2 linked regions of the Kribbella solani genome follow. The protein of the gene in region 1 binds, or shares a complex with, the protein of each later gene. Links are inferred from orthologs where the notes say so. Each region holds a gene or a part of one and is shown on either strand. Other genes may lie near its edges.

Region 1 (15,367 bases):
AACCTGCCGGCGGATTTCGACCGTACGCAGTGGAACAAGCTGGTCGTGCAGGTGACCGAATCGTCCGTGACGGCGCGACTGAACGATGCGGGGCTTGGTGATGTCTACGCGGAGGCGCAGCTGCCGGGCGTACGGCTTGCGGCCGCACCGGTGCGGTGGATCGGGTCGGCGGAGGTGGACAACCTGACCGTACGGTCCGTCGCGAAGGCGGTGACGAAGCCGGCTGACGTACCGCGGACCGGGAAGGTGCTCGCCGGTGACGACTTCGACGGTTCGCTCGGCGCGGGCTGGTCGTGGGTACGCAAGGATGCCAAGGCAACTGTTGCCGATGGCAAGTTGTCTTGGCCGTTGGAGAACGCCGACTTGGTTGGTACGGGCAACAATGCCGGTCTGTTGCTGCATGATTCACCGGCCGGGGACAAGTGGATCGCGGAAACCGAACTGCATCTCGACACCGGGCAGGGGGACGTACGCAACTATCAGCAGGCAGGCCTGATCGCGTACCTGAACGACAACGACTTCGCGCGGTTGGGAAACGTGTCGATCTGGAAGACGCGGCAGACCGAGTACGGGCGGGAGCTGGTGGCGCGACCGTCGGACGGCGCGACGTCGTACGGCGCCGCCGCGATCGGGCGATCGGCGCCGACGTTGTGGATGCGGCTCGCGTACCAGAAGAACGCCGCCGGTGAACATGTGTACCGGGCCGGGACTTCGGTGGACGGGAAGAACTGGACGTGGGGCGCGGCCTGGGTGCTGCCGGCCGCGGCCCGGATCGGCCTCTACGCCCACGGCGAGTTCACCGGCGCCAACCCACCGCCGGTCGCCACCTTCGACTACCTGAAGTTCTACGAGAGCAAGTAGCAGGCCCATATGTCGACAAATCAACACAATCACTGAATCGGTAACCTTCGCCGCCCCGCCGGCATCAAAGGCTGTAGATGCACAGAGCCAACTTGGGGGCGAGAACATGAAGCGACGCAGGGTTGTGTACGGAGCGGTGGGTTCGGTTTTGCTGGCGGCCGGTGTGATGCCGGCCGCCGCGCAGGCGAGTGCGAGTTCGCCGCGGGCTGCCTGCAGCATGCTCGCGGGATCGGTCACCTCGGCCGGCGCGCAGACCACCGCGAAGGTGACCGCGGGCACGCCGCCGACGATGTCCAACCCGACGTCCGAGGCAGGCGTGTTCCCGGCAGGCGCGGTTCGGTTGAGTTCGACCTTCGAGAGCGAGCCGAACGTCGCGGGCGCCGACTCCAGCGGGTACGTCGTCGAGGGCGACGCGCTGTACTACCGGATGTACAACTTCAACGCCGGCATCAACCTCACTCAGCGGGTCGGCGGCGGCTGGTCCAAGTTCAACGCACTCGAACTCGCGCACTACCAGCAGGGCAAGGCGACCCACTGGATGGGGTACGGGCTGCGCAACGACGGAACGCTCCTTCGCTGGACGGTCGGAAAGACCTGGAAGAGCGCCGGCTCGGCCACCGGTTTCGGCTCGGTCAAGGCGATGGCCCTGATCAGCAAGACCGCGAAGTACGACACGTTCCTGGCGAACACCCGCGGCGGCGCGCTGTACACGATCCGCATCCCCGTCACGTCACCCATGAAGCCGATCGTCACCAAGATCCGCCCCGGCACCTGGCAAGGCTTCGAGTCCCTGGTAGCCGAAAAGTGCGGCAACTACGGCACGCTCCTCCTCGGCATCGACAAGGAAACCCAAACCGCCAACCTCTACGCCATCGGCCACGCCAACGGCCCCACCACAGTCATCAACAGCCTAGGCAAGGTCAAAGCCACCTTCCCCAACCCAGTCAACTTCCGCTGGGGCCCCGTCTACTTCGCCGACTCCCTCAACGGCGACTGAGGACTTCGGTGAGGATTTTTAGGGCTCGGTGTAGGTCTGGGGTTGTCGGGGTGGCGTAGCCGATTACCAGGCCTGGGGGGCCGGGGGTGGTGCGGCGGTATTCGGAGAGGGGGGCGATTACTACGCCGGCGGCTCGGGCTTGGGTGGCTAGGGACTGGTCGTCGGTGTGGTTGGGGAGTAGGAGCGTGATGTGTAGGCCGGCGTCCTGGCCGATGACCTCGCCGTATGGGGCCAGCGCCGCGCAGGTGAGGGTGCGCCGGTCCGCGTACAGGCGGCGGCCGCGGCGTACTGCCTGGTCCAGGTAGCCGTCGCGGAGCATCGCCAGTAGGGCGGCCTGCATCGGCCAGCCGGGCCAGTCGCCGGTCTCGGCGCGGAACGTGGTCAGCCGGTCGATCATCGGTTCCGACGCCACCATCCAGCCGAGCCGGAGCGCCGGGCTGAGGGTCTTGGACAGGGTGCCCAGGTGCACGACCCGGTCGAGGTCCAGTTGGGCGAGCGCGGGCAGCGGCGCGACGTCGTACCGGAACTCGCTGTCGTAGTCGTCCTCGATCAGCAGCGCGCCGGTCCGGCGGGCCCAGCGGACCAGTTCGTTGCGTCGCGCGACGGGCAGCCGAAAGCCCAGCGGGTACTGGTGTGATGGCGTGACGTACACAGCGTCGACGTCGTCTGTCAGCGCGTCCACCCGCAGCCCGTCCTCGTCCACGGGCACATCGACGATCTCCAGCTGATGGTCGCGAGCCGCGGTGACCGCGTTCAGATAACCGGGGTCCTCGATGGCGATCCGGCCGCCCGGTGCGCTGGTCGCGGTCAGCAGGAGGCGGAGTCCGTGCACGGTGCCATTCGTGACGAGCACGTTCTCCGGGCCGCATGCGATCCCCCGTACCCGGCCGACATGCTCCGCGAGCGCGGCCCGGAGCGTGGGCAGGCCGGCCGCGTCGTCGTACCCGCGTGGTGGTGCCTGGGCGGACACCTCGCGCCAGGCGCGCCGCCAACCGGGGTCCGGTGTCGGCGCGATGTACGGAATGCCCGGCCGGAGCGTCAGCAACCGTTTGTCCGGGTCCTCACGGTGGGGCGTACGGCGTCGTACGGCCGGCTGCAACGGCACCACGTCCGTGACAAAAGTACCGGCGCCCGTACGCCCCGCTATCCACCCTTCCGCGTGCAACTGGTCGTACGCGGCCTGGGTGACCGCCCGCGACACGGACATCTGCCGCGCGAGATCACGCGTGGACGGAAGCCGATGACCGGACTGCAACCGACCGTCCAGTACGGCAGCCCGGAATTGCTCCGCCAGCTGGAGGTGCAGCGGGAGCGCAATCGTACGGTCGATGGTCAGCGGGAGTGAGGTCTCCACGAATGGACTACCTGATTCAGACGGGAATGGACCGTGCCAGCATGCCACTCCACCCCCGAACCTGGTTGCATGACGGTGCAGATGCCACGACTCCGTCGCGGCGGGTCATGGGGCTGTGACTCCCGGCCTTCCCTCGTCACTCCAGTCGCTTCGCTCCCTCCACTCCTCAGTCCAGGCCGGGAGGCCCCATGACCAGCACTCCGCTGCAGCCGACCGCTCGTACGTCGCTCCGTCGTTCCAAGGAACGCGCCGCCACCGACCGGCAGGCGCTGTACGACGTACTGCTCGATGGCATGTTCTGCCACCTGGGCGTCGTGGTCGACGGCCACCCACTCGTCCTTCCGACCGCGTACGGGATCGACCTGGACCACAGCGCCGACGGGATCATGTACCTGCACGGCTCGGTGGCTGCCCGCAGTGTGGTCGCCGCGCCGGAGCAGACGGTCTGCGTCACCGTCACGCACACCGACGGCCTGGTACTCGCGCGATCCGCCTTCCACCACTCGGTGAACTACCGGTCCGCGGTGATCTTCGGCGTACCGCGACTGGTGACCGGTGCGGAGGAGAAGCTGCACGGCCTGAACCGGATCGTCGATCACCTGGTACCAGGCCGGTCCACCGCCGTCCGCCCACCGAACCGCAAGGAGCTGGCCAAGACCTCCGTACTCGCCCTGTCGCTGACCGAGGCGTCGGTGAAGACGCGCTCCGGGCCCGCCAACGACGAGGAGGAGGACCTCAACCTGCCCTACTGGACGGGTGTGATCCCACTTCACTCGGTCGCCGGCGAGCCGGAGAACAACCCGGACTGCGACTTGCTGGTGCCCGCCCACGTCCGCTCCCGCGCGAACCGCCTCGGCGCACCTTCTTAAGCCACGGTCCCCTTGTTGTAGTTCTTCTGCGCCCAGAAGTAGCCGACGACGGCGATCGCCAGGCACCAGGCGAGCGAGAGCCAGCCGTCACCGCTGTCCATCGGCGTACCCAGCATCAGGTGCCGCAGGGTGTTGATGATCGGAGTGAACGGCTGGTACTCGGCGAACCAGCGGATGCCGCTCGGCATCGACTGCAACGGGATGAACGTGTTGCTGAGGAACGGCAGCAGCAAGCTGATCGGCAGCACGATGTTGCTCGCGCTCTCCGGCGTCTTGCTGGTCAGCCCCAACGCGATCGCGAACCAGGTCAGCGCGAACGTCACCGCGATCAACAGCCCGGCCGCGAGCAGCCAGTCCCCGACGGACGCGTTCGGCCGGAAGCCGATCAGGATCGCGAAACCGACGACCAGAGCGAGGCTGACGATGGTCAGCAGCACATTGCCGAGTACGTGCCCGGCGAGCACCGCCGGCCGGAAGATCGCCATCGTCCGGAACCGGGCGACGATCCCCTCGGTCATGTCCATACAGACCGCGACCGCCGGGGACATCGTTCCGGACGCGATCGACATCAGCAGGATCCCGGGGGTGAGGAAGTCGATGTACGCGCCGCGCCCCCCGCCGCCGAGCCCGGCCGCGAACGTGTTACCGAAGACCAGGCCGAACAACAGGATCATGATCACCGGCATCCCGAGCGCGCCGAGCGACAGGCCGGGGTAGCGCTGCGCGTGCCGCAGGTTGCGGCGCAGCATGGTGCCGATGTCGGTCAGCGGACGACTGGCCGGGGCGGCCTGGGCGGCCGGTACGGACTGGATTGTGGTGGAGCTCATTTCGTCGTCACCTTCTCCTGCTGAGTGGGTTGACCGGTGACGGCGAAGAACACGTCGTCCAGGTCGGGGGTGTGTACGGTCAGCTCGTCCACCTCGAGCGAGGCGTCGTCCATCCGGGCCAGCAGCGCGCGGAGCGAGTGCACGCTGCCGTCGTTCGGCACCTGCAGGACGAGCGATTCCTGATTGGGTACGCCGGTCGGCAGCACCCGCCCGGCGAGGGCGAACTCCTCCGGCGAGGTGAACCGCAGCCGGATGTGCCCGCCGGGCGCGAGCCGCTTCAGTTCCTCGGCCGTGCCTTGGGCGACCAGGCGTCCGTGGTCGAGTACGGCGATCCGATCGGCGAGCTGATCCGCTTCTTCCAGGTACTGCGTGGTGAGCAGGATCGTGACACCACCGGCGACCAGTTCCCGGATCGTCGTCCACATGTTGTGCCGGCTCCGCGGGTCGAGGCCGGTGCTCGGCTCGTCCAGGAAGATGATCCGCGGCCGGCCGACCAGTGTCATCGCCAGGTCGAGGCGGCGCTTCATACCGCCGGAGTACGTCATCGCCAGCTTCTTGCCGGCCTCGGCCAGGTCGAACTGCTCCAGCAGCTCGTCGGCCCGCTGCCGCGCCTCCCGCTTGCCGAGGTGGTACAGGTCGGCCATCAGGATCAGGTTCTCCCGGCCGGTCATCAGACCGTCGACCGCGGAGAACTGACCGGTGACGCCGATCGCGGCCCGGACCGCCTCCGGCTGCTTGCGCAGGTCGTGACCGGCCACCCGGATCTCGCCGGCGTCGGCGGTGTTCAGCGTGGCCAGGATCTGTACGACAGTGGTCTTGCCGGCGCCGTTCGGGCCGAGCAGGGAAAAGATGGTGCCTTCGGCAACATTCAGGTCGATGCCGTCGAGGACGAGTTTCTCGCCGTAGGACTTGCGCAGTCCGGTGACGTCGATCGCTGCTGACATGACTGGTCCTTGGGTGTTTTCGGGCAGGGGGAACCTGCCCCGGTGGCTGATGGGGTGATCAGGAGGAGGTTTCGGGCGTGTTCGCCCGCCCGGCCGGCCTGGTGGCTACGGTCGGTGCCGCGGTGACTTCAGTTGGGCAGTGGGTTCAGGTGGGGTGCGAGGTCAGATGTCGAGGTCCTCGACCGCCGGCTGGTTGGCAGCCTCCTCGACCAGCGCGTACAGGTCCTCGGGGATCAGGTCGCGGAGCTCGTCGACGGTCTCCACGACCTGCAGGGTGGCCTCGCCCTGCGCCATGCTCCAGGACTGGTCGGAGCTCCAGTTCCCGATCCAGGACCGCCAGCCGGTCAGGTACCGCTCGTCGTCCGCGTTGACGGTGAACTGGTTCCGCCGGTCCGCGTGCAGGACGAACTTCCCGGTCCGGCTGCGGTACACCTTGAAGGCCTCGTACCCGGTGTTGTTGGACCGGCCGCCCTCGGCCAGCAGTACGCCCGAGAACCGCTGTTTGCGGCCGGTGCCCCGGCCGACCCGGACGGTGATCTCGTCGTACCCCTCGAGCCGGCCTTCTTCCAGCTCGACGTACTTGCGCAGGGCGATCGAGATCGCCGAGGACAGGTTGCCGGCGAGCTCCTGCGCCTTCTTGTACAGCGGCAGGTCGTCGTCGGACACATAGATCGTCTTGTTCGGCATGGTGTCTCCTCCTACGTAGAACTATACGCACAGCTCTCCGCATATGTCTACGTAGATCTGTACGTAGACGTGAAGGCGTCGTTGGACGGTTGGTGAACGGTGTGGAAACTGGCCGGCTCAAACCTGAGTTATCCACAGATTCGGGGCAGTTTCACCGGATTTCTGTGGAGAAGTAAGGGCCAGGCTGGGGATAAGTCCCGGGAATCGGTGTGCACACCTGGGGATACAGGTGTGGATAACTGAGCAAACCCCTGGACATGGTCACAGGGGTTTGGTGGGTGAGGAGCTCGAGGGCCCCTCGGTTGTTCAGTTCGGAAGGGTGAGTGGGGTCAGACCCACTGGGTGGAGACGACGAAGCCGACCGCGATCAGGCCCATGCCGATCAGCAGGTTCCAGTTGCCCAGGTCGTTCATCACCGGGATGTCCTGGCCGGCTACGTAGAAGACGACCAGCCAAGCCAGCCCGAGCAGCCAGCAGGCCAGCATCAGCGGCGCCACCCACACCCGGGACTGGGTGCGCGGCTTCTTCGGCGTCTTCTCGGCCTTGACCTTGACCTTCTCGGCCTTCTTCGTTTTGCGACTGCTCGACTCGGGCACGACTGAACTCCTTGTAAGGACGGACGCATAAGCTAACCGTGTGGACCTGTGCCGGTCCGGTCCAGGGTTAGCGTAGTGCAGAGCAATGTGGAGATCACTCATGCGTAGGTTGGGGCGGAGGTTGAGGCGGATTTCGCTGTGGCGGGCGGTGGCGCCGCTGGCGTTGCTGTGTGCCGGCCTGCTGTTCGCGACCAGTGCCACCAACGCCCGTGGTACGGACCTGCGGCCCAGCCGTAACACTACGCTCGCCGGGCTGGTGGAGGAACAGAGCCGCCGCAGCGCAACCCTGGTCCGGCAGCACGCGGCGCTCACCCAGGACATCGAGAAGCTGCAGGCGCAGCAGGGGTCGATCGACCCGGCGCTGGCGAAGCGGCTGAAGGACCTGTCCGACGAGGTCGGCACCACGCCGGTCACCGGGCCGGGCCTGACCGTGACGCTGAAGGACGCGCCGCAGCAAGTGGTGAAGGACAATCCGGACGTCGACGCCGACTGGCTGGTGATCCACCAACAGGACATCCAGGCGGTGGTGAACGCGCTCTGGGCCGGTGGCGCGGACGCGATCTCGATCCAGAACCACCGGGTCATCTCCACCACCGGGATCAAGTGCGTCGGCAACTCGGTAGTACTGCACGGGGTGCCGTACCTCCCGCCGTACAAGATCACCGCGATCGGCGACCGGCGGAAGCTGCAGCAGGCGCTCGACGACTCGCAGTACATCGACAACCTGCAGGACTACGTGGTGAAGTTCCAGCTCGGGTACGACGTGCAGAACGAGTCCTCGATCGCCATGCCCGCGTACGAGGGCACCCTGGACCTGCAGAGCGCCACCGTCCCCGGCTTCGACCGCACCCCTTCGGTCAGCCCCACCGCCAGCGGGCGTTAGCTGTCACAATGGTTCGCATGCCGCGGATCCTTGTCGTCGACAACTACGACTCCTTCGTCTACAACCTGGTTCAGTACCTGCAGCAGTTGCAGGCTGACACCACGGTGTTGCGCAACGACGAGGTGACCCCGGAGCAGGCCGGCGCGTACGACGGTGTGCTGCTCTCCCCCGGCCCGGGTACGCCCGAAGAAGCCGGTGCGTGCGTGGACATCGTCAAGGAACAAGGCGGGAAGGTGCCGATCTTCGGCGTCTGCCTCGGCCTGCAGGCGATCGGCGTCGCGTACGGCGGGGTGGTCGGCCGCGCGGACGAGCTGCTGCACGGCAAAACCAGCCAGGTGTACCACGACGGCGCCGGCGTACTGGCCGGACTGCCATCGCCGTTCACCGCGACCCGGTATCACTCGCTCGCGATCACCCAGGACAGCGTGCCGAGCGAGTTGCAGGTGACGGCCCGGACCGACAAGGGCGTGATCATGGCTGCCCGGCATCACGAGCTCGCGGTCGAAGGCGTGCAGTTCCACCCGGAGTCGGTACTCACCGAGGGCGGTCACCGGATGCTCGCCAACTGGCTGACCCTTTGCGGCGACCCCGACGCGATCGCCCGCTCAGCCGGCCTCGCCCCGGTAGTCGGCCAACCGGTCGCCTAACCTCCCCAAACCGGTTCGGGGAGTGGCCGCGTAGTCCGCCCCAAACCGGTTTGGGGCGTTTTGCCCGCCCGAATCGGGCAGTCAGGCTCCCCAGTCTCGGCGGAAGTGCGCCCCGAAGCGGTTTGGGGCGCACTTCCGGTGGTGCCGAGGGGCGGTCAGCCGCCGATGGTGATGCCGGGTGACGTCGGACCGCCGCTGGGCTCCCCCGTCGGCTGGCCTGTCGGTCCGCCCGTCGGCGGCGGCGATTCCTGCTGGTGGTTGTTGATCGTCAGTGTGATCAACGTGCCCTTCGGCTGCTGCGTGCCGGCCGCCTTGCTCTGGGCGACGACTGTCTGGTCCGGCTTGGACGGATCGTCCACGGAGGTGTAGCCGACCCGGAAGCCGAGGGCCTTCAGCGCCGCCGTCGCGTCGTCCTGGGTCTGGGTGATGACGCTCGGCACCTCCACGTTCACCACGCCGCTGGACACCGTCAAGGTGAACTGGGTGCCAGGCGCGTACGAGCCGCTCGGGTCCGGGCTGACCTCGATCACGGTGCCCTTCCTCTGGTCGCTGTCCTTCTCGACCGTCTTGTCGCTGACCGTGAACTGGCCCTTCGCGTTCTCCAGCGTCCGCTTCGCCTTCGACTCGGACATGCCGATCACGTTCGGTACCGAGAAGGCACTCGGCCCGGCCGACACCACCACGTTCACGGTCGAGCCCTGGTCGGCCTCGGTACCGGACTCCGGCGTCTGGCTGATGATCGCGCCCTTACCGACCGTGTCGCTCTTCTGCGACGTGGAGGTGAGCTTCAGGCCCTTGGCGTCGAGCAGCGCGGTCGCCTCGGCCACCGACTTGCCGCTGAGGTCCGGGACGGCGACCTTGGCCGGTGTCGAGGTGGTCGCGCCACCACCGCCGGCCTTGGTGTCCTTGTTGTAGTGGTTGAACAGCGCGTACGCCCCGACGGCCACCGCGACGATCGCCAGCCCGAGCAGGAAGTAGGCCAGGCCACGGTTCCGCCGGGAGCGGTTGTCCTCGTCCTCTTCCAGGTCGTCCCCGCCCGGCGGCAGCAGGTCGTTACCGCTGGTCTGCCGGAACGCCTGGGTGGCCGCCGGCGCGACCGCGGTCGGCGCCATCGAACGGGTCTCCGCGACCGCCGCCATCGGCGCGGTCACCTGCTGACCGGCCAGCACCCGGTGGATGTCGGCGCGCATCTCGGAGGCGCTCTGGTACCGCTCCTCGCGGTTCTTCGCCAGCGCCTTCAGGACGACCGCGTCGACCTCCGGCGGAATGTCCGGGTCGAACGACGACGGCGGCAGCGGCTGCTCGCGGACATGCTGGTACGCGACCGACACCGGTGATTCGCCGACGAAGGGCGGCCGGCCGGTGAGCAGTTCGTACAGCAGGCAACCGGTCGAGTACAGGTCGGAGCGGGCGTCCACGGTCTCGCCGCGGGCCTGCTCCGGGGACAGGTACTGCGCGGTGCCGATCACGGCCGCGGTCTGGGTCATCGTCGAGGACGTGTCGGCGACCGCGCGGGCGATACCGAAGTCCATCACCTTGACCTGGCCCTGCGGGGTCAGCATCACGTTGCCGGGCTTGATGTCGCGGTGCACGATGCCGGCCCGATGGCTGTAGTCGAGCGCCTCGAGCACGCCGGAGGTGATCTCCAGCGCTCGCTCCGGCATGATCTTGCGGCCCTCGCGGATCAGGTCGCGCAATGTCTTACCGGTGACGAGCTCCATCACGATGTACGGGATGGTGACGCCGGAACCGTTCGGATCCGGCTCCTCGCCGGTGTCGTACACCGAAACGATGGTCGGGTGGTTCAGCGACGCGGCCGACTGTGCCTCCCGGCGGAACCGGGCCTGGAAGGTGGCGTCACTGGCCAGGTCGACCCGCAGCCGCTTGATCGCGACACTCCGGCCGAGCCGGTTGTCGACGCCCCTGCGGACCTCGGCCATGCCGCCGCGGCCGAGCGGTTCGCCTTCTTCGTACCGGCCGCCGACGAGACGTGCCTGCGATGTCATGACTCAGCCTTCCAACCTGTCCGTGGACCACACACAAAAAACACACTCAATTTGCCCACCGTAGCGGCCGCCACACGTGGATCCCCGTTGGAAAGACGCACTGTCACCGAATCATTCCGTATGGTGCTCATCGGCTGTTCACTGGCCCAGCACCGCCTCCATCACGCTTTTCGCGATCGGCGCGGCCAGCTTGCCGCCGGCGATGTCGTCGCGGGGAATGTTCGCCGACTCGATCAGCACCGCGACCGCGACCTTCGGGTCGTCGGCCGGCGCGAACGCGGTGAACCAGGCGAACGGCGGGCGGTCCTTCGAGGTCTGCGCGGTGCCGGTCTTGCCGGCCACCTGGACGCCCTTGATCTGGCCCGGCTTGCCGGTGCCGTTGTTGACGACGTCCAGCATCATCGCGGTCAGCTGGGACGCGACCTCCGGGGTGACCGCCTGGTGCAGCGACTCCGGCTTGGTCTCCGAGACCGTCTTCAGGTCCGGGGTCTTCACGCTCTGGACCAGGTACGGCTTCATCACCTCGCCCTTGTTCGCGATCCCGGCCGCGACCATCGCCATCTGCAGCGGCGTGGCCTGCACGTCGAACTGGCCGATCGCGGACTGCGCGGTCTGCGGTTCGTTCGGGTCGGCCGGGAACTGGCTGGTGGCGACGGCCGGCAGCTCGGTCAGCGGCCGGGCACCGAACCCGAACTTCGCCGCCTGCTCGCGGAGCGCGTCCGCGCCGAGGGCCATGCCGACCGTACCGAACGCGGTGTTGCACGAGTAACGCAGCGCGACCGTCAGCGTCGCGCTGTTGCTGCCGCCGCAGTTCTTGCCGTCCTCGTTCACCAGCGGGACGGTGGTCTGCGGCAGTGGCAGCTCGGCCGGCGAGTTCACCTTGCTGTCCGGCGTGTACTTCCCGCTGGACAGCGCGGCGGCCGCGGTCACCAGCTTGAACGTCGACCCCGGCGGGTACAGCTCCTGCACCGCGCGGTTGGACATCGGTTTTTCCTTCGCCGCGTTCAGGTTCTTCCAGGCCGTACCGACCTTGTTGCTGTCGTGCGCGGCGAGCAGGTTCGGGTCGTACGACGGGCGGCTGGCCATCGCCAGGATCTTGCCGGTCTTCGGCTCGATCGCCACCACCGCGCCGATCTTGCCGGCCAGTCCGTTGTACGCCGCCTGCTGTGCCGCCGCGTTCAGCGTCAGCGTCACGCTGCCGCCCTGCTGCGGCCGGTTGCTGATCACGTCGATGATCCGCCGGAACGCCATCGACGGATCCGAGCCGTTCAGCTCGGAGTTCATCGTCAGCTCGATCCCGCCCCGGCCGTACAGGTACGAGTAGAAGCCGGTCACCGGCGCGTACACCGGACCGGACGGGTACGTGCGCTGGAACTTGAACCGGTCGTTGACCGGGTCGCTCTTCGCGATCGGCGTGTTGCCGATCAGGATCGGGCCGCGGTTCACCGAGAACTGCGAGTCCCGGACCCGGTTGTTGTCGTTGCGCCCGTTGATCTCGTTCGACCGGAAGGCCTGCAGGTACGTCGAGTTGGCCATCAGCGCGAGCATCAGGATCATCGCCGCGACGGCCAGTCGTCGGATCGCCGAATTCACTGCTTCTGCACCGCCATCGCGATCGTTTCGTCGGACACTGGAGCGGCCGGGGTCTGCGGCCGCCGGGCCTGGTCACTGATCCGGAGCAGCAGCGCGATGATCGCCCAGTTCGCGACCAGGGACGTACCACCGAGGGCCATGAACGGGGTGGCCAGACCGGTCAGCGGGATCAGGCCGGTGACGCCGCCGACGATCACGAACACCTGCAGCGCGAACGACATCGCCAGACCGGTCGCGACCAGCTTGCCGAAGATGTCCCGGCAGCCGAGCGCGGTGCGCAGGCCGCGTTCGATGATCAGGGTGAAGATCAGCAGGATCGCGATCAGCCCGGTCAGCCCGAGCTCCTCGGCGAACGAGGAGATGATCATGTCGCTGTTCGCGTACATCGTCGCCTCGGGGTGACCCTGGCCGAGGCCACGGCCGAGGACACCGCCCCAGGCCTGACCCATCAGGCCGAGCTTGATCTGGCCGCCGTCGATCGCCCACGGGTCCAGCCAGTCGGTGATCCGCCGGTGTACGTGGCCGAAGGTCATGTACGCGAAGTACGCGCCGCCGACGAATAGTACGCCGCCGATGATCAGCCAGCCGGCCCGTTCGGTCGCGACGTACAGCAGGAACAGGAACAGGCCGAAGAACAGCAGCGAGGAGCCGAGGTCGCTCTCGAACACCAGCACGCCCAGGCTGGCCAGCCAGGCGATCAGGATCGGCCCGAGGTCGCGGGCCCGGGGCAGGTCCAGCCCGAGGAAGCGGCGGCCGGCCAGGGTCAGTACGTCCCGTTTCACCACCAGGTAGCCGGCGAAGAAGATGACCAGGGCGACCTTGGCGAACTCACCGGGCTGGAACGACATCTTGCCGATGCGAATCCAGATCGGCGCGCCGTTGACGTTCGCGCCGAGCCCCGGGACGAGCGGCAGCACCAGCAGGACCAGACCGCCCAGACCGAGCGTGTACGTGAACGCCTGCAGCCGGCGGTGGTCCCGGACCACCAGGATGACCACCACGAACAGCACGATGCCGACCGCGGTCCAGGTGATCTGCTGCGAGGCCGCTGCCGCCTTCGGCATTTTGCCCCTCGCCTCGGCGACGATCGCCAGCCCGAGGTCGATCCGATGGATCATCGCGACACCGAGACCGTTCAGCAGCACCGCGCAGGGCAGCAGCACCGGGTCCGCGTACGGCGCCCGGTACCGCAGTACCAGGTGCGCGATCAGCGCGAGCAGACCGATCCCGGCCGCGTAGTACCCGGTGCTGGCCGGGACGGAGTTCTGCACGGTGATGCCGATGTTCACGTACGCGCCGACCGAGACGGCGATCGCGATCACGAGCAGCAGCAGCTCCACCCCGCGCCTAGTACGCGGGATGATCTGGATAACGGACGTCGACGCGATACTCATCGGACTCCGTCACAGTCTTCGGGGTTCACCGACGGGCCTGTCGGCGTCGAACTGGCCGTCGTCGGCGGTGAGGTGGACACCGGCGGCTTCGAGACCGGCGGCGTGGTCACCGCCGGGGTGGTCGCCTTCGCGGTCGGTTTCGCGCTCGGCTTCGGGGTCGGCTTCAGCTTGGCGCACTCGGCCGCGGTCTGCTGCAGCTGGGCCACGATCGACCGGGCGCCGGCCAGACTTTCGGCCTGGATGTCGCCCTCGACCTGCTGACGGCTGTACGTCGGCAGCTTGTCGACGAGCAGCTGCTGCCGCTCGTACACCGAGGACAGTGAAATGCCGGGGATCTCCGCGTCGACGCCCTTGTAGATCGCCACGTAGTCGCCGTCGGTGCCCACGTAGTACTGCTTCTGGGTCCAGCTGTAGCCGAACCAGGCGCCACCACCGAGCAGCGCGAGGACGACGACCAGGACCGTGATCCTCCGCAACCACGGGAACCGCTTGGGCGGGCGCGGCGCGTACCGCAACTCCTCCGGGTCGACCGAGGTCCCGTGACCGCCGCCGCCGGAGCCGTCGGGGCCGCCGGCACGGACAGCGGCCGTCGGCTCACCACGCCCGGTGCTGCCCTGGGCGAGCTCCGCGGCGGCGCCGACCAACTGCGGCGCGATCCCGCTGGCCGGCTCGGTCTCGACGACATCCGCGACCACGCAGGTCACGTTGTCGTTCGAACCCGCTTCCAGCGCGTGCGTGATCAGCTCGACCACGACCGAGTCCGGCGTACCGCTCGCCATCGACGCCGCGATCACATCGTTGCTGACGTAGTCGGGCAGGCCGTCGCTGCACAGCATCAGCCGGTCGCCGGCCTGGACGTCGAGCATCTCCAGGTCCGGGTCGGAGTCGGGGCGGCCGTCCAGCACCCGGAGGATCAGGTTCCGGTGCGGGTGACTGAAGGCCTCCTCCTGGGAGATCCGGCCCTCGTCGACCAGCGACTGGACGAAAGTGTGGTCGTGGCTGAGCTGGAACAGCTGCCCGTCGCGCATCCGGTACGCCCGGGAGTCGCCGAGGTGCGCCAGCCCGAGCTGCTTGCCGTCGAACATCAGCGCGGTCACGGTCGAACCCATGCCCTCGCGCTCGGGGTCCTCCTCGACCAGCTCCGAGAGCCGCTCGTTGGCCCGGTGCACGGCGCCGGCCAGTGCCTCGATCATGTCCTCGCCGCCGATGTCGGCGGTGTCCAGCCGCCGGATCACCTGGACCGCCGCCGCGCTGGCCACCTCACCGGCCGCGGCGCCGCCCATTCCGTCGGCGAGCAGCAGCAGGTGCGGACCGGCGTACGCCGAATCCTCGTTGTTGCGGCGCACGCGTCCGACGTCGGACAGTGTGGCGTAGTCGAGCGACAGGGTCATCGAGGCAGGCCTACTTCGCGATGTTCAGCGTCGTCCGGCCGATTCGGATCGAACCGCCGATCTCGGCCGGGACCGGGCGGGTGACCCGCTGGCCGTCAAGGTACGTGCCGTTGGTGGAGCCGAGATCCTCGACCCACCACTGGCCCTCGGACAGGAACAACCGGGCGTGCCGGGTGGACGAGTAGTCGTCGTCCAGCCGGATCTGGCAGTCCGACCCACGGCCGATGATCACCGGCTCGTCCGCCAGCGAGGCGCCGACACCGGCCTGCGGGCCGTCCGCGATCGTCACCGAGGCGGGCAGGCCCTTGCGCTTCTTCG
Region 2 (9,836 bases), 1.4 Mb from region 1 along the record:
TCACGCTCGGGTTCACGTCGGTGATGTACGACGCGTCGAAGCTCGAGTACGCGGACAACGTGGCGAGTACGACCGAGGTGACGAAGTACTGCCACGACCACGGCGTGTTCGTCGAGGCCGAGATCGGGGAGGTCGGCGGTAAGGACGGCGTGCACGCGCCCGGCGCCCGGACCCGGCCGGACGAGGCGCTCGCGTTCGCCGAGGCGACCGGGGTCGACGCGCTGGCCGTCGCGGTCGGCTCGTCGCACGCGATGACCGAGCGGACCGCGACACTCGACTTCGAGCTGATCGCTCAGCTCCGTCAGGCGGTCCCGGTTCCGTTGGTGCTGCACGGTTCGTCCGGTGTTGCCGATCCGGATCTGACCCGCGCGGTCGAGGCCGGGATGACGAAGGTCAACATCGCGACGCACCTGAACAACGTCTTCACCGGCGTGGTCCGCGAGGTCCTGGCGGAGAACCCGAAGCTGGTCGACACCCGCAAGTACCTCGGCCCGGCCCGCGACGCGGTCGCCGCCGAAGTCACCCGTCTGCTGGGCGTACTGAAAGCAGTCTGATGCCCGACCAGCCCGGACGGTGCTGATGGCTACCGCGGGCGACCAGCCTGGTTTGGCGCGGCGTCTCGGGGTGGGCGACGCGGTGCTGATCGGGCTGGGGTCGATGGTCGGCGCCGGTGTGTTCGCCGTCTGGTCGCCGGCCGCCCGCGCAGCCGGCAGCGGCCTGCTCGCCGGGCTGGTGATCGCGGCCGTCGTCGCGTACTGCAACGCGGCGTCGTCCGCGCAGCTGGCAGCCGTCTACCCGGTCTCAGGCGGCACCTATGTGTACGGGCGGGAGCGGCTGGGGGAGTGGTGGGGTTTCGCCGCCGGATGGTGTTTCGTCATCGGCAAGACCGCATCCTGCGCGGCGATGGCGCTCACCTTCGCGACGTACGTGACCTCGATCGGCTGGCTGCAACGCGTACTCGCCCTGGTGGCGGTCGTAGCACTCGCGGCAGTCAACTATCGCGGCGTGACCAGAACCGCGCGACTGACCAGAATTCTCGTCACCTGCACCCTCGCGGTACTCGCACTTGTACTGGTCCTGCTCTTCACCACCGACTCGCAACAGCAGCACGTATCGACGGCAACCTCCGCGTACGGCGTCCTGCAGTCCGCCGGACTGCTCTTCTTTGCGTTCGCCGGGTACGCCCGGATCGCGACCATGGGTGAAGAAGTCCGCGACCCCGCGCGGACCATCCCCCGCGCCGTCACCATCGCGCTGACTGTTGCTATCGGCATCTATCTGCTGGTCGCGGTCGCCCTGCTCCGGCACGGCGACCCCGCGTCGACCGTTGCGCCCCTCGCGGCCGCGGTCGACGGGGCCGGTGCGGCCTGGGCAGTACCGGCCGTACGGGTCGGCGCCGCCCTCGCCAGCCTCGGTGCCCTGCTCGCGTTGATCGCCGGCGTCGGCCGTACGACCCTGGCGATGGCCCGGAACCGGGACCTGCCCAGCTGGCTGGCCGCCGTACATCCCCGCTACCAGGTGCCGCACCACGCCGAGCTCGCGCTCGCCGGGGTCGTCGGCGTACTGGTCCTCAGCACCGATCTGCGCGGCGTGATCGGCTTCTCCTCGTTCGGAGTCCTGTTGTACTACGCGATCGCGAACGCGTCCGCCTTCACTCAGCCGGCCGAGCAGCGCCGCTGGCCGCGGGCCGTCAACGTGCTCGGCCTGACCGGGTGCGTCGTCCTCGCGGTCACCCTGCCCTGGACCTCCGCCGTGGTGGCCGCGGCGGTGCTCGCCGCGGCCCTGTTGGTCCGCCGGGTCAGGAAAGGTCGCGCCGGATTCGCCAGAAGCTGAAGCCGGTCAGCAGCAACGCGAGTACGAAGAACAGGCCGAACTCGCGCCACTGCAGTGCCCAGAAGGTGTCCGCGGTGAAGTACTTGACGTGCTGCCGGTAGCCCTCGTCCGCCAGGCGCTGATAGCACGCGGTCATGTCGGCGCGGGAGGTCGGCTTCTCCGCGCCGGACGGATTCGGCGGCGCCATCGGCGCGCACTTGATCGCCCAGTCGGGCAGGGAGTTCTGTACGGTGCCCGACTTGTCGACCGTCTTGTCGTAGAGCTTCCACGCGCCGACTGAGTCGACCGCGACCTCCATCGACTTGACCTGTGGAGCCGTGTCCGGCCCACTCAGCTGGAACCCACGCATGCTGTCGGCGGTCGCCGCCACGTACTTGTCGGTCGGCGCCAGCAGGTGCGGACGGATGAACGTCGGCGTGACGATCTGGATCAGGATCACCGCCGCGAGCGTGATCGCCAGCGCGACCAGGGTCCGGCGGACGACCAGGCCGACCGCGACGCCGAGCGCGAACGCGAACGCCGCGTACCCGACCGGGACCAGACCGCGGGCCGAGAAGGTGGGCGGGAACATTCGCGGCAGATACGTGTTCGAGTCCTGCCCTGCCTGGAGCGCGTCGTCGATCGGGTCCGACCACCAGGTGACCGCGAAGCTGAGCAGACCGGTGATCCCGACCGCGGTCAGCCCGGTCACGCCGACCTTCGTGGCCAGCCAGCGGAAGCGCGAGATGCTCTGACTCCACGCCAGCCGATGCGTACCGGCCTCCAGTTCGCGGGCGATCAACGGCGCTCCCCAGAACGCGCCGATCACCGACGGGATCGCGTACAACATCACCTGACCGACCCGGTAGAGCAACGGGTCGAGCCGTTCGAACGCAAGGTTCTTGATGAAGCCGTCGGTCAGCCGGCGATAGTCGTCGAGTAGTCCCGGGCCGGTCGCCGCGAAGAAGATCCCGGCCGCCAGCACCACCCCCGCGATCACCAGGAACTGCACGCGGAACTGCCGCCACGTCAGCCAGATCATCGCTGCACCTCCAGTACCGGGCGCTCCGGCTGAACATCGCGGCCCATGTACGCGAGTACCAGGTCCTCGAGCGTGAGTTGGGTGACCGTCCAGGCCGGATCGAGAATCGGCTGATCGGTCCGGATCAGGTACGTGGACTGGCGATCGGTGTGGCTCGCGGTCACCACGTGCTGATCGCGCGGCAGGTCCTTCTGGTCGCGGCGCGGACCGGTCAGCCGGTAGTGCGTCGCCAGCAGGGTGTCGATCTCGCCGCTGACCTGTACGCGGGAATCCACGAGCACGATGAGGAAGTCGCAGGCGCGTTCCACATCGGAGACCAGGTGCGAGGACAGTACGACGCTGAGCTCCTGCTCGGCGACCGCCTCCATCAGGTCCTGCAGGAACTCGCGCCGGGCCAGCGGGTCCAGCGCGGCGACCGGCTCGTCGAGGATCAGCAGCTCGGGCCGCTTGGCCAGGCCGAGGGTGAGCGCGAGCTGCGCGCGCTGACCGCCGGACAACCGGCCGGCCCGTTGCTTCGGGTCCAGCTTGAGGTGCTCGATCCGGTTCTGGGCAAGGGATTCGTCCCACGCCGGGTTCAGCCGCGCGCCGAGCCGCAGATGGTCGGCGACGCTCAGCCGGGCGTACGTCGGGGTGTCCTGCGCGACGTAGCCGACTTTCGCCTGCTGGGTACCGGCCGGCGCGCCGAGCACCTCGACCGCGCCGGCGGACGGCGTCAGCATGCCGACCGCCAGGTTCAGCAGGGTGCTCTTGCCGGCGCCGTTCGGCCCGACCAGCCCGACCACATGTCCGGCCGGAACCTCCAGGTCACAATCGGTCAGCGCCCAGCGCTGCCCGTACTTCTTGCCCAGACCGTGGGCTTGCAAGACAGCCGTCACGCTATGTCCTCCTGAGCGGCGGACCGAAAGGTGGTCAGGAACAACGCCTCGATGCTCTCGTCGTCCAGCCCCGCCTTGCGGGCCTTGGCGAGCCAGCGGCGCAGGTCCTGCCGGAGCGGGCCGTGCGCGGCGAGCGTGTTGTCGGTGAGGGTCCGGGTGACGAACGTGCCGCGCCCCGGCCGGGCCTGCACCAGGCCTTCGTGCTCGAGCTCGCGGTATGCCTTGAGCACGGTGTTCGGGTTGATCGCCAGCGCCGCCACCACGTCTTTCACGGTCGGCAACTGATCACCCTCGCGCAGCAGTCCGAGCCGCAACGCGTTCCGGACCTGCTGAACGATCTGCTGGTACGGCGACACCCCCGAGCGCCCGTCCAGATGGAACTCGATCATCCATTACCCCATTCATCTAGTTGACTAGCACTATAGGGGTACGACTCGAGTACGCGTCAAGAGTCGGCGGAGGTCAGCGGATCGCTTCGTACCGGCGGAGCGCCTCGCGCCGGGCCTCGCCGTGGTCGACCAGCTGATCCGGGTACCCGGCCGCGCCGCCGTGCTTCCACGGCTCGTGCGCCGCCTTGCCGTCCAGTTGCCGCAACTCGGGAACCCAGCGCCGGACGTACGCGCCGCTCGGGTCGAACTTCAGGCCCTGGGTGACCGGATTGAAGATGCGGAAGTACGGCGCCGCGTCCGCGCCACAGCCGGCCACCCATTGCCAGTTCAGCGCGTTCGAGGCCAGATCGCCGTCGCGCAAGGACCGCATGAACCAGCGGGCGCCGTACTTCCAGTGGATGTGCAGGTCCTTGACCAGGAAGGACGCGACGACCATCCGGACGCGGTTGTGCAGGAAGCCGGTCGCGGCCAGCTGCCGCATGCCGGCATCCACGATCGGAAAGCCGGTGCGGCCGGTGCGCCAGGCCTCCAACGGGCCGCCCTGCCCGCGCGGTTCGTCGTACTGCATGCGGGCGAACTCGGGGCGCAACGGTTCCCAGGCGGCGCGCGGGTACCTGGCGAGCAGGTCGGCGCAGAACTCGCGCCAGGCCAGCTCCCGCCGGTACGCCTCAGCGCCGGCGCTGTGCCGGCGAGCCAGGTCCGCGAGCATCGTGCGCGGGTGGATCTCGCCGTACTTCAACGGGACGGACATCCGCGACGTACTGTCCAGATCAGGCCGATCCCGCTCGTCGGCGTACGCCGAGACTCCCGCCAGCCAACCACGCCAACGCTCACCAGCCGCGGCCTCACCCGCCTCCACCGCACCCGCGTCCCCCGTGCCAGCGTCACCCGCGCTCGCGTCCCCCGCCTTCTTCACACCGGGTAGTTCCTCGCCCGGCGCCTCGATCCAGCGCACGTCTTCCGGCGCGTCCACCGGTTTGCGCCACCCGTGCTCCAACCACGCCCGAAAGTACGGCGTGAACACCTGATACGACCGCCCCTGCTGATTGAGCACCCGCCCCGGCGCGACCGCGTACGCCGACCCCGTCCGCACCAACGGGCACCCCAGGGCGCCTTCCACCGCCAGATCGCGCTCCTGCCCGTACGGCGCGTAGTCAGCGCTGACATGCACGCTCGACGCCCGCACCGCACCCGCCACCGCGGGCACGACCTCAGCCGGATCACCCCGTCGCACCACCAGCCGCCCACCCATCGACGCCGACAGCGCGTGCAGCGACGCCAGCAACTGTTCGCGCCGCGGATCGCCCGATCGCTCCCAGAGCAACGGATCCAGCACGAACAGGCCGAGCACCCGCCCGTCGCCCGCCGCGACCGCGTCCAGGAGCGCGGGATTGTCCGCCAGCCGAAGGTCGCGCCGGAACCACATCATTGCCGTCATCGCGCTCATCCTCCGCCTGTACCCCAGGGAATTGGGTAAGGCTTGCCTGCATAGGTGAGAATGGTTGTCGTGAGCGAGCTGATCGATACCACCGAGATGTACCTGCGGACCGTCTACGAGCTGGAAGAAGAGGGCATCCTGCCGTTGCGGGCGCGGATCGCCGAGCGGCTGCACCAGTCCGGTCCGACGGTCAGCCAGACGGTCGCGCGGATGGAGCGGGACGGTCTGATCAAGGTGGAGGGCGACCGCCACCTGGAGCTCACCGACGTCGGGCGGAAGCAGGCGGTCCGGGTGATGCGCAAGCACCGGCTGGCCGAGCGGCTGCTGGTCGACGTGATCGGGCTCGAGTGGGAGGACGTGCACGCCGAGGCGTGCCGCTGGGAGCACGTGATGAGCGACGCGGTCGAGCTGCGGCTGCTGCAGTTGCTCGGCAACCCGACCGAATCGCCGTACGGGAACCCGATTCCGGGCCTGGAGGAGCTGCAGGTCACCAGCGCAGCCAGCGGGATCGAGGAGTTCCGGATCGGGGTCGAGCCGCTCGACCAGGTGCTCGACCAGGCCACCGGCGAGAGCGTCCGGGTGCTGGTCCGCCGGATCGCCGAGCCCGTACAGACCGACGACGGCGCGATGGCGGTGCTCCGTAAGGCCGGCGCGCTGCCCGGTCGCGAGGTCGACTCGACCCTCGACGCGGAGGGCGTCCTGGTCGGCAGCCGCGAAGCCGGCGGCGTGATCAGCGACGAAACGGCCGGCCACATTTTCGTCAGCCGCGTCTGACAAAGTCAACTCTGGGTTAACGCTGCGCACCCGGCGGGCGACGCCGGGTCGTCAGCAGGTACGGTCGGGCCGCTATGTCTGAGAATGATGCGATCGATTGGCCGGAGTACCTGCGGGAGTTCCACTCCGCGGCTCCGGGTTGTACCGAGGCTTTGCTGTCGCGGGCGGTGGCCGGCGACCACACGCCGTACCGCTGGCTGGTCCGGGCCGTCTCCGGTGAGGCCCGCCGGGTGCTGGACCTCGCCTGCGGCAACGGCCCGGTGGCGCGCGAGCTGTACGGGCGCTGGGTGGTCGGCGTGGACAACAACGCGACCCAGCTGGCCGGCGCGCCGAACCCACGCGTGCAGGCCGACGCGGTGCACCTGCCGTTCGCGAACGAGGTCTTCGACGTCGTCACCTGTTCGATGGGCCTGATGGTGCTGCAACCACTTCCGGACGTACTGCACGAGGCGGCGCGGGTGCTGCGGCGTGGTGGCGTACTGGCCGCGATCGTCCCGGCGGTACGGCCGCTCCGGCGCGGTGACATCCGTACGCTCAGCGGGCTGACCACGCGGCTCCGGTCGACGCCGCAGTTCCCGGCGGGTGGGGAGATCACCGAGCTGAAGGACCAGCTGAAGCACGCCGGCTTCGACGTGATGGAGAGCCAGCGCGAGCGGTACGTGTACCTGATCCGCACCCGCGACGATGCCCTCCGGTTGGTCAACGCGCTGTACCTGCCGGGTACGCCGGACGTCCGCCGCGACGCCGCGGTCGCCTGGCTCGCGGACCGTGCCGAGACCAAGGACGGCCTCGAAGTGGCGATCCCGATCCGGCGGATCACCGCCATGCGTACCAAGGTCGCGCTGACCGGCTCCTGAGCACTCAGGCTCACCCGGGCATTCGGTAGGTACGGTGTGCCTGTGAGTGCGCTGCGCTGGTCCGTCCGGACGCTCGACCGGGCGCTGGACGGTGAAACGGTCTACCGCGAGCTGCTGGCCGGCGAGCCGGTGGCGTACTGGCTCGACGGCAGCTTGACGGACCGGTTGCCGCGGCGGGTTTCTGTTCTTGGTACGACGCTGGGTGCCGGGGCGGAGGTGCTGGTTCGGGATGCGGCCGACGGGGACGTGTTCGAGGAACTGGACAAGCTGCTCGCTGAGCGGACGGGGGAGCCGCCGCCTGAGCTGGACGGGTTGTTCTGTGGTGGCTACGTCGGCTACTTCGGGTACGAGCTGAAGGCGCTCACCGGCGGAACTGCCGCGCACCAGGCGACCACGCCGGACGCACTGTGGATCTGGGCCAACCGTTTCGTCGTCATCGACCACGACCGCGACGTGACGTACCTGGTCGCACTCGACCTAACCGGCGCAGGTGAGGACTGGCTGGATCGGGCCGAGCGGTCCGCCGCGGACTGGTGGATGCCTGGCGTCGACGTACCGGCGATTGCCCGGCTGGATCTGGAAGCGCATCTCGAGCAGGACCGGCCGACGTACCTGGCCGGGATCGAACGTTGCCTGGCGGAACTCGCGGCCGGCGAGACGTACGAGGTGAACCTGACGAACCGCGTCCGCCTGCCCGCCGTACCCGATCCGTTCGAGTTCTTCTGCTGGCAGCGATCCGCGAACCCGGCGCCGTACGCGGCCTTCCTCAGATCCGGTGACCTCGCGGTCGCCAGCTCGTCGCCGGAACGCTTCCTCACCGTCGACGCGGATCGCTGGGCCGAATGCCGTCCGATCAAGGGCACCGCGCCGCGCGACCTCGACCCGGACCAGGACCAGCTGGCCGCGAAGTCGCTCGCCGAGGACGACAAGACCCGCGCCGAGAACCTGATGATCGTCGACCTGATCCGCAACGACCTCGGCCGGGTGAGCGAACCCGGGACCGTGCAGGTCCCGCAACTGATGCAGGTCGAGAGCTATCGGACCGTACATCAGCTGGTGACGACGGTACGCGGGCGATTGCGCGCTGACGTCACAACGATCGGCGCGGTTCGCGCGTGCTTCCCGCCCGGGTCGATGACGGGCGCGCCGAAGATCCGCACGATGCGGATCATCGACGAGCTGGAGTCGAGCGCGCGGGGCGTGTACTCGGGGGCGCTCGGCTATCTGGCCGTGGACGGCCGGGCGGATCTCAGCGTCGTGATCCGGACCGCGGTACTGACCCCGGACGCGACCGTGATCGGCGCCGGGGGAGCGATAGTCCTGGACTCCGAGCCGGACGCCGAGTACGAAGAAATGTTGCTCAAAGCAACAGCTGCGGTGGGAGGGAAATGATGACTGACTTGCTGGTGGCGGATTCGTTTCTGGTCGCGGGTGGGAAGGTTCGGGGGCTGGAACTGCATCGGGACCGGTTCGTGGGTTCGTGCGCGGCGGCGGGGATCGCGGTGGAACGGGTCCGGGCGGAACGGTTCTGGGATGAGCAGATCGCCCGGCTGCCTGGGTTCGGGCGGTGGTTCCCGCGGTTCGAACTGAGCTCGGCGGGGGAGTTCGCGGTGCAGTTGCGGCCGGCGCCTCCGATCGGCGGTGCGGTCCGCGTCGCCGTACACGACGGACCGGACCCGAGAACCGCACCCAGGGTGAAAGGGCCCGACCTGGAACTCCTCGGCAAACTCAAGGCGGCCGCCCCCGACCGCGCCGACGAAATCCTCCTGCTGGACACGGACGGAACGGTTCTTGAGGCGGCGTACTCGGCGATCGCTTGGTGGGAGGACGACACGCTCTGCTTCCCGCCGTCCGATCGGCCCTTCCTTCCGTCCGTCACCGCCCACCTGCTCCGCAAAATAGCCACCACCCAAGGCGTGGAGATCGCTGAACACCCCATCACCCCCACCGAACTCCAGGCAACCACCGAAGCCTGGCTCCTCAACGCCCTCCACGGCATCCGCCCCATCCACGCCTGGAACGCCTCCCCGATAGACCCCCTCCCCAACTCCCAGGCCCCCCACTGGCAATCCCACCTGACAACCCTCTCCACCCGCCTCCCCTAACCCACCCCACCACCGCCCCCACCGCCGCCCCGGCCGAGTGCATTTGAGGGGTGAACGTCGGGGGTTGCCGGTTTGCCCCCTGTATGCGGGGTGTGAAGGGACCGGTTGAGGGGTTCACGTCTCAAATGACGGCGGCTGCGAGGGAGTCGCGTGGGCGAGGAGGCATGCGGCCAGTCGAGGCCGTACGCGGCGGCGTGTCGGGCCGGCGGGCGGGGTTGGGCTGGAGGATTTTGCAAATGTGATATCAGTTTGGTAGCTTGGAGGTATCGAGAGGAGCTTGTGATGGTAGATGTGCGGATGCCTGCGGCGAAGGTGGTTGAGCGGGCGGGTGGCGAGGCCAATGGGTGGCTGATGTTTCTGCTCGGGCTCGTGCTGGCGGCAGCGGGGGTGTTCCTGCTCGTTTTCCGGAATCAGGACGGCACGCTGGTGATCGCCGGAATCGGCGCGATCGTGCTCGCGCTGATCGTGCTGAAGGGTCTGACGGCGGTGTCACCCGGCCGGGCGCGGGTCCTGCAGGTTCTCGGGCGGTACTCGGGGACGATCC

The links.
Region 2: the proteins of HDA44_RS25920 (region 1) and pabB are in contact, whole or in part, in a solved structure (PDB 8RP0), measured with the Escherichia coli proteins. The link is inferred for Kribbella solani from one-to-one orthologs.

Annotation. Positions count from the first base shown.
Region 1 is NZ_JACHNF010000001.1:5,636,535-5,651,901, reverse strand. Bases 7,068-9,850 are described here. They hold HDA44_RS25920 (aminodeoxychorismate/anthranilate synthase component II), read left to right. Parts: upstream 7,068-8,035; coding sequence 8,036-8,665; downstream 8,666-9,850. Other genes in these bases: pknB (Stk1 family PASTA domain-containing Ser/Thr kinase), read right to left, coding at 8,821-9,850; HDA44_RS25925 (DUF881 domain-containing protein), read left to right, coding at 7,257-8,018; HDA44_RS25930 (cell division protein CrgA), read right to left, coding at 7,068-7,135. Also shown: HDA44_RS25965 (family 43 glycosylhydrolase), read left to right, coding at 1-861; HDA44_RS25960 (hypothetical protein), read left to right, coding at 998-1,858; MocR-like pyridoxine biosynthesis transcription factor PdxR, read right to left, coding at 1,845-3,212; HDA44_RS25950 (pyridoxamine 5'-phosphate oxidase family protein), read left to right, coding at 3,401-4,081; HDA44_RS25945 (ABC transporter permease), read right to left, coding at 4,078-4,908; HDA44_RS25940 (ATP-binding cassette domain-containing protein), read right to left, coding at 4,905-5,852; HDA44_RS25935 (EXLDI protein), read right to left, coding at 6,015-6,539; more of HDA44_RS25930, read right to left, coding at 6,869-7,067; more of pknB, read right to left, coding at 9,851-10,671; HDA44_RS25910 (peptidoglycan D,D-transpeptidase FtsI family protein), read right to left, coding at 10,810-12,264; HDA44_RS25905 (FtsW/RodA/SpoVE family cell cycle protein), read right to left, coding at 12,261-13,658; HDA44_RS25900 (protein phosphatase 2C domain-containing protein), read right to left, coding at 13,655-15,049; HDA44_RS25895 (FHA domain-containing protein FhaB/FipA), read right to left, coding at 15,060-15,367. UniProt on the Escherichia coli protein: Part of a heterodimeric complex that catalyzes the two-step biosynthesis of 4-amino-4-deoxychorismate (ADC), a precursor of p-aminobenzoate (PABA) and tetrahydrofolate.
Region 2 is NZ_JACHNF010000001.1:6,988,323-6,998,158, forward strand. Bases 6,520-9,404 are described here. They hold pabB (aminodeoxychorismate synthase component I), read left to right. Parts: upstream 6,520-7,229; coding sequence 7,230-8,579; downstream 8,580-9,404. Other genes in these bases: HDA44_RS32395 (class I SAM-dependent methyltransferase), read left to right, coding at 6,520-7,187; HDA44_RS32405 (aminotransferase class IV), read left to right, coding at 8,579-9,292. Outside these bases: HDA44_RS32360 (class II fructose-bisphosphate aldolase), read left to right, coding at 1-554; HDA44_RS32365 (APC family permease), read left to right, coding at 580-1,833; HDA44_RS32370 (ABC-2 transporter permease), read right to left, coding at 1,799-2,854; HDA44_RS32375 (ATP-binding cassette domain-containing protein), read right to left, coding at 2,851-3,729; HDA44_RS32380 (GntR family transcriptional regulator), read right to left, coding at 3,726-4,118; HDA44_RS32385 (cryptochrome/photolyase family protein), read right to left, coding at 4,192-5,556; HDA44_RS32390 (iron-dependent transcriptional repressor DtxR), read left to right, coding at 5,617-6,330; more of HDA44_RS32395, read left to right, coding at 6,405-6,519; HDA44_RS32410 (SPFH domain-containing protein), read left to right, coding at 9,575-9,836. UniProt on the Escherichia coli protein: Part of a heterodimeric complex that catalyzes the two-step biosynthesis of 4-amino-4-deoxychorismate (ADC), a precursor of p-aminobenzoate (PABA) and tetrahydrofolate.